2 regions of the Cobetia sp. Ld8 genome follow, and region 2 is predicted to be linked to the other one. Evidence: riboswitches for the same ligand, from Rfam matches in the RefSeq annotation. Region 2 holds a riboswitch; the other holds the start of a gene.
The links. A riboswitch is a leader RNA that binds a small molecule or an ion and turns the genes downstream of it on or off. The one in region 2 is predicted to bind thiamine pyrophosphate.

Region 1 (3,395 bases), on a different contig from region 2:
ACCCAGGCAGGGGCTGCCGCAAGCTCAGCATAGGACCGCGGACCGAAGGCCTCCATCGCCCACAACAGCGCACGACACAGCTCACGCTGGCCATCGAGATCGATCATGCGCCCATGGCGCGAATAGCCCTTCATGAAGGCCTGACGCTGCTCCGGCGTTTCCAGCAGCAACTCCACCAGCGCCCAGTCGAACTCGATCGGCGCCCACACCAGCGCCTCCCAATCGCTCCATACCCAGCCGGTGGCGGCGCATAGATATTGATCGGCGCGCATGTCCGGCAGACACCACACCGCGCGAGTCGGCGCCGGGAAGGTGCGCTTGAGCAGCGTGCCAAGCTCCGCACGACGTGGGTGATGGGCGAGAAAGCGCGTGACGCGGGTATTCCAGTGCAACAGCGGCATCGGCTGCGCCAGCGGCTGACCGAAGCCCGACACCGTATCCTGATGCAGGCGACCGAGCTGGTCGCCCAGCAGCTCACAGAAGGTGATGCTGAGATCACTCGGCTGCCCGCTGGACCACGGCAGGTGCCAGATGGGCGCGCCATCGAGACGCCCGAGAAAGGTCAGGGGCAGTGGCGGAATCGGCAGGCGCGCGGGCAAGGCGCCCGCCAGTCGCGTCAGCCCCTCCGGCGTCGCCCAGCGATCGGCGCCGAAGACCCCGCGCATGGCGCGCCAGAAGGGGTCATGGTCTGGCCCGGTGCGCGCCAGCTTGATGAGGCCGGGCGTGCCGCCACGCTGGCGCCATAGCCAGTTGGCGCTATCCGGCCAGGCGAGCGCCAGCGGCTCGAGCGGTTGACCCAGATAGGTCGAGAGCCGGCGGGTCAGTGACTCCTCGGGCCAGCCCCTGGGCACGGGACGCGGCTCGCCCACGGCCTCAGCCGTGCTCGGCCGCTGCGGGGGAACGGGATAACTGGAACAGGTCGAGAGATCCGGTGTGTCGGGCATGATGATCTCCTTGGGCTACACGTCTTGTTACAGTAATCCTCAGCATACCCAAGGCGTGGCACATCGGCATAGTCCGTTTCGCACGCCACCTCTGCCCTGCCCACCTGACCCGCCCCCCGACCCGCGTCGGACAAGACACCGGCAAGACAGTGACGTTACACTGTCGGCCTGGATGGGGGTGCCCGAGGATGGGCTGAGAGCCGCAGCGATACGTCGCGCGACAACCCCTGGAACCTGATCCGGTTGATACCGGCGGAGGGAATCCCCGACGCGTGCCCTGCACGGCGCGTCACCTGCTTCCTCCTGCCGGCACGCCGCCTGACCACGGAATTGCCTGTGTCGCTGGGACTCACCCTCAACAACGCACGAATCGATTACACCGGCCACACGCTGTTCCGCGATATCTCCGCGCGTCTGGAAGCCGGTAGCTGGACGGCACTGCTGGGGCGCTCCGGCTGCGGCAAAAGTTCGCTGCTGCGCCTGCTGGCCGGCCTGGAGATGTCAGACCTCCACCAGCTCGACCTCGCCACCGATGACGGTCAGCCGCTGACCGACCGCGTCGCCTGGATGGCGCAGCAGGACCTGCTGCTGCCGTGGCGGCGCGTCATCGACAACCTGTGGCTGGGCGATGACCTGCGCCGGCGGCCGCGCAATCGCAAGCTTGCCCATGAGCTTCTGGCCGCGGTCGGGCTTGAGGGCCGTGAGCAGGCCTGGCCGGACGCCCTCTCCGGCGGTCAGCGCCAGCGCGTCGCCCTCGCCCGCACGCTCTACCAGCAGGCGCCGGTCGTGATGATGGACGAGCCGTTCTCGGCGGTGGATGCCATCACCCGTCTGGAGCTGCATGATCTGGCCAGCCGCCTGCTCAAGGGCCGCACCGTCCTGATGGTGACCCATGACCCGCTGGAGGCATTGCGCCTCGCCGATCAACTGCTGGTGCTGCGCCCCTCGAGCCTCCCGGGCCACGGCGCCGAGCTGGAACGCCTGCCGGGGCTTGGCGCCGCACGCCCGGTGCCGCTGGATGACCCGGCCCTGCCACCGGCGCAGGCGCAACTGATCGCCCGCCTGCGCGATAGCGAGGAGGCCGCATGAAACGTCTGCACGCCATGCGTCACCTCGTCATCAGCGCGCTGCTCCTGCTGGGGCTTTGGCAGCTGATCATTGCCGTTACCGCCGTACCGCCCTACATTCTGCCCACGCCGCAGGCCGTGCTCGAGGTGCTGATCCAGAAGGCGCCGCTGCTGGCCCATCACGCTGGCGTCACCATCAGCGAGATACTGGCCGGGCTGGTGCTGGGCATTCTGCTCGGCCTTGCCACCGCGCTGGCGCTGGCCTTCATTCCCCGCCTGCGCCGCACGCTGCTGCCGCTGCTGCTGATCAGCCAGGTGATACCGCTGTTCGCGATCGCGCCGCTGCTGGTGCTGTGGCTCGGCTATGACATGCTGTCCAAGGTGGTGATGGCGACACTGATCATCTATTTCCCGGTCGCCTCCACCGGCTACGACGGCCTGCGCCAGACCCGACAGGGCTGGCTGGATCTTGCCCATACCCTGGGTGCCAGCCCGTGGCGCCGACTGATCCATATCCAGCTGCCCGCCGCGCTGCCGGCACTGGCCTCCGGCATACGCATGGCCGCGACCGCCGCCCCCATCGGCGCCGTCATCGGGGAATGGGCCGGTGCCAGTCAGGGGCTGGGCTATCTGATGCTCAACGCCAACGCGCGCATGGAAATCGACCTGATGTTCGCCGCCCTGCTGGTGCTGGTCGCCTTCTCCCTGCTGCTCTATTTCTCTCTGGACGCGCTGCTGCGCGCCCTGATGCCCTGGCACCGCGACCGGCTGACACGTCTGAGCTGACACGCCGGGGCTTCGAGTAACTACCGCAAGACCGCAAGATCGCGTAACCGAAAGACGCAACCACGCTCGACACAAATTGCATGAGCCTGACGACTGCCGCCCACGAACGGCAGCACCACTACCCTGTGATCACAAGGAACTCCGCCATGTCTCTTTCGTCATCGGCGCCACGGCGCAAAGCACAGCCGACACGTTCACCACGTGCCTCGCTGCTGTCCACCGCCTTCGCCACCCTGCTGACCACGCTGTGCCTGAGCAGCCTGCCAGCCACCGCCATGTCGGCCCACGCCGCCGAGGCAGAACCCGCCACCAGCACCCAGTCAGCGCCGGAAATCGTCGCTCAGCAGGCCGAGGTCGGAGTGAACGGTGACTCGGCCGCCTCGGCGCCGGTGGCAAGCCAGGAAGCCGTCGAAGCGACCGCCGGCGCCGCCGAGCAGGCCAAGAACGGTGCTGAACCGGCCGCGGATGCCCCGACAGCTGCCAGCGACGAACAGAGCGCTGATGCTGACTCGAAGGACGTCGCCGAGGACAACTCCAAGGGCGCTGCCACCGCTGAGCAGCCATTGACGCAGTTCAAGGTCATGCTCGACTGGTACAC
Region 2 (3,395 bases):
GCCGGGCACGCCAGATGAATGCCGGAGCCGCGCGTGCACGCGGAGAATGGCTGCTGTTTCTGCATGCCGATACCGACTTGCCCGACAATGCGCTGGCATTGCTCAAGGAGGCCGTCACGACGCATCGCCGCAGCGACTGGGGCCGCTTCGATGTCAGCATCAAGGGCGAGTCGCCGTGGTTACCGATGATCGCTGCCATGATGAATCTGCGCTCGCGGCTGACCAGCATCAGCACGGGCGACCAGACCCAGTTCGTGCAGCGCTCGACCTTCGAGGCCATCGGCGGCTTTGCCGACATGCCACTGATGGAAGATATCTGGCTGAGTGCCCAGCTCAAGCATCTGACCCCGCCAATGAACCTGACTGCGCGCGTTACCACCAGCGGTCGACGCTGGGAGACCCACGGCGTCTGGCGCACCATCGTCAAGATGTGGGGACTGCGGCTGGCGGCCTGGTGTGGCGTCTCCCCTGCACGCCTGGCACGCCTTTACGGCTATCGCGCCGCGGCGCAGGCCTGTGAGCAGCGCGGCATGCCCCATGCGTGATACGGCGTTGCCTACCTTGCCCACAGCTGATGCCGCGTCAGAGGTGCGCCCGACTCTCATCATCTTCGGTCGCCTGCCCATCGCCGGCCACTGCAAGACACGCCTGATCCCCGCACTCGGCCCCGAGGGCGCAGCTCGACTCTATGCGCGGATGCTGAGCCATATCGTTGACCACGCCTGCGCCGCGCGCCTCGGCAAGGTCGTGGTGATGCTGACGGCCTCTGCCGAGCCGTCGAGCCAGGCACCTGAACAGGCGGCTCTGCGGGTAGCGCTGGAAGCCCGGCTGCGAAACGTTGTCGATGCCTCTGCCGACCTCACCTTCGAGGCGCAGCCGCAGGGGGAACTCGGTGAGCGAATGTCTCGGGCCATGGCCCGACATCTTCCCGAGGGGCCGGTGTTGCTGATGGGCTCCGACCTACCGGCGCTGGATAGCCAGCGGCTGCGCGAGGCAGCCCACAGACTGCGCACTCACGACGCGGTGCTGCAGCCCACCGACGATGGCGGCTATGGCTTGATCGGCCTCAAGGCGCCCTGCCAGCAAGCCTTCCTGCTGCCCCACTGGAGTCATGCCCATGTCTGCCGGGACACCCTGACGCTGCTGGCACGGGCGGGGAGAACGGCCGCTTGCCTGCCGACCAGCTGGGATGTCGATGAGCCGCGTGACCTGGAGCGACTGTCGCGCCACCTGCCGGCGCTCATGGCCGGCCTTGCCGCTTGAGACTTTCCATGAACCCGCTCACGGCTTTCTACAAACCCGCTTGAGGCTCTTCACACGTTCGGCATGCCTCCCAAAGTCGTATGCATTTTTGCTCACACTGCCCTTCTTCTACGCCTCAGGGCTGTTACACTCGCTGCATCGTGACTCACATGTCACAGCTTGACGGGGTGCCGGTAAGACCGGCTGAGATGTCATGCGCAGGCAATGTCCTTGCGTGAATGACGATCCCGCCGAACCTGATCCGGCTAGTACCGGCGTAGGGATCAAGCGCGAAGCGATGCCACTCGATATCGTCACCACTTTCTCACGGTGACTGTCGGCACCTCCCCCGCTTTCCCCTGCTCCTGTTCCGGTACTGGCCACGCTTGCGCCAGAGACCTGTCGCCCCATCACGGGTCGTCAGCACGCTCACCGAGGGATGCGTCATGCCTAGTTTCAACGACCTGACCAGTGCCTGCGCCGAGGAATGGCGTGACTATCTCGAGCACGACTTCGTTCGCCAGCTGGGCGAAGGTCGTCTGCCGGAGGAGTCCTTCCGCCATTACCTGCAGCAGGACTACCTGTTCCTGATCCACTTCGCGCGCGCCTGGGCGCTGGCCGCCTACAAGAGCCGCACCCTCGCGGAGCTGCGTCAGGCCACCGCCAGTCTGGACACCATCCTCAATACCGAGCTCGATCTGCATATCGGCTACTGCAGCGAGTGGGGCATCAGCGAGGATGACCTGAGCGAGCTGCCGGAATCCCGCGCCACCCTGGCCTATACCCGTTACGTGCTCGATTGCGGCCAGCGCGGCGACCTGCTCGATCTGCACGTGGCGCTCGCGCCCTGCCTGATCGGCTACGGTGAGATCGCCGAGTGGCTGCTCGATCAGGACACCACCGAGATCGAGAACAACCCGTACGCGGACTGGATCGCGATGTACTCAAGCGATGACTTCAAGGAAGCCGTCGAAGCCGAGCGTGAATGGCTGGATGCGCGACTCTCGGAAGTCTCGGAGCGTCGATTGGGTGAACTGGTCGATGTCTTCCGGGACGCCACGCGACTCGAGATCGACTTCTGGCAGATGGGCCTCGATCGCGCTTGAGTCATGACAGACTGACGTCCCGGCGCTCGCCATGAGCCGCTCGGGATGACGCCATCCCCATGGATGGCACGACTGACAGGCCAACAGAGCCTGGATGCGAGAATGCTCCCCGGGGCAAGCCTGACGCTTCGGGCAACACCCTCGCATTGAAATCTGAACACGCTTGACGGGGTGCCGGTGGAACCGGCTGAGATCCTGCATGCATGCTTCGCCGCCCTGACGCGCGAGCTTGCCAGCAAGGGGTCCCGTGGAACCTGAACCGGTTAGGACCGGCGTAGGAATCAAGCTGATGGCCAGCCGCTGCGCGCGGCCGCCTCGCTCCCGGGCCACCTGCTGGCAAGGAGTCGGCGACGACCATCCTCTCCCTGCGCACGGTCTTCCCATGATGACGTCAGCCGTGACGTCGCCCTTTGAGGAGACCTGCATGAGCACTGCCCCGACGACACAAGACCCGCAAGCCACCAACGCCGCCGAGTCACCGCTCGCCTCGCAGCCTGAGGCTGCCCCCAAGGCACGCGCGCGTGCCGGTCGCAAGGATGGCAGCCGCCACCTCGCCAGCGAAGCACAGGTCGACGCCGCCGCCATCGCGCCGCTGAGCGGCTCGCGCAAGATCTATATCGAAGGCTCCCGACCGGACATCCGCGTGCCCATGCGCGAGATCGGCTGCTCGCCGACCCAGACCTCCAGCGGTCTGGAAGAGAACCCGCCGATCGTCGTCTACGATACCTCCGGCCCCTACACCGATCCGGCGGTCGAGATCGACATCCGCCGGGGTCTGGCGCCGCTGCGCGAGAAGTGGATCGAGGAACGCGGTGATACCGAACAGCTCACTCAGCTGAGCAGTGAATATGGCCGCGTGCGCCAGGCCGACCTACGCCTGTCGTCCCTGCGCTTCGAGCTGGACCATCGCCCGCGTCGTGCCCTGCCGGGCAAGAATGTCACCCAGCTGCACTATGCGCGCCAGGGCATCATCACCCCGGAGATGGAATACATCGCGATTCGCGAGAATCAGCGACGTATCGCGCTGCGTGAGGAATATCAGGGCAG

Region 1: linked by a shared signal. The riboswitch ahead of ACJJV2_RS11145 (ABC transporter ATP-binding protein) and the one ahead of tenA (thiaminase II) in region 2 are both predicted to bind thiamine pyrophosphate.

What each region holds. Positions count from the first base shown of each region.
Region 1 covers NZ_JBISHF010000008.1:45,769-49,163, forward strand. The annotation lists gene ACJJV2_RS11140 (hypothetical protein) at 1-944, opposite strand, end outside; TPP riboswitch at 1,109-1,222, shown strand; gene ACJJV2_RS11145 (ABC transporter ATP-binding protein) at 1,281-2,033, shown strand; gene ACJJV2_RS11150 (ABC transporter permease) at 2,030-2,797, shown strand; gene ACJJV2_RS11155 (ABC transporter substrate-binding protein) at 2,944-3,395, shown strand, end outside.
Region 2 covers NZ_JBISHF010000006.1:495,957-499,351, reverse strand. The annotation lists gene ACJJV2_RS03820 (TIGR04283 family arsenosugar biosynthesis glycosyltransferase) at 1-545, shown strand, start outside; gene ACJJV2_RS03815 (TIGR04282 family arsenosugar biosynthesis glycosyltransferase) at 562-1,263, shown strand; TPP riboswitch at 1,417-1,543, shown strand; gene tenA (thiaminase II) at 1,689-2,348, shown strand; TPP riboswitch at 2,506-2,646, shown strand; gene thiC (phosphomethylpyrimidine synthase ThiC) at 2,773-3,395, shown strand, end outside.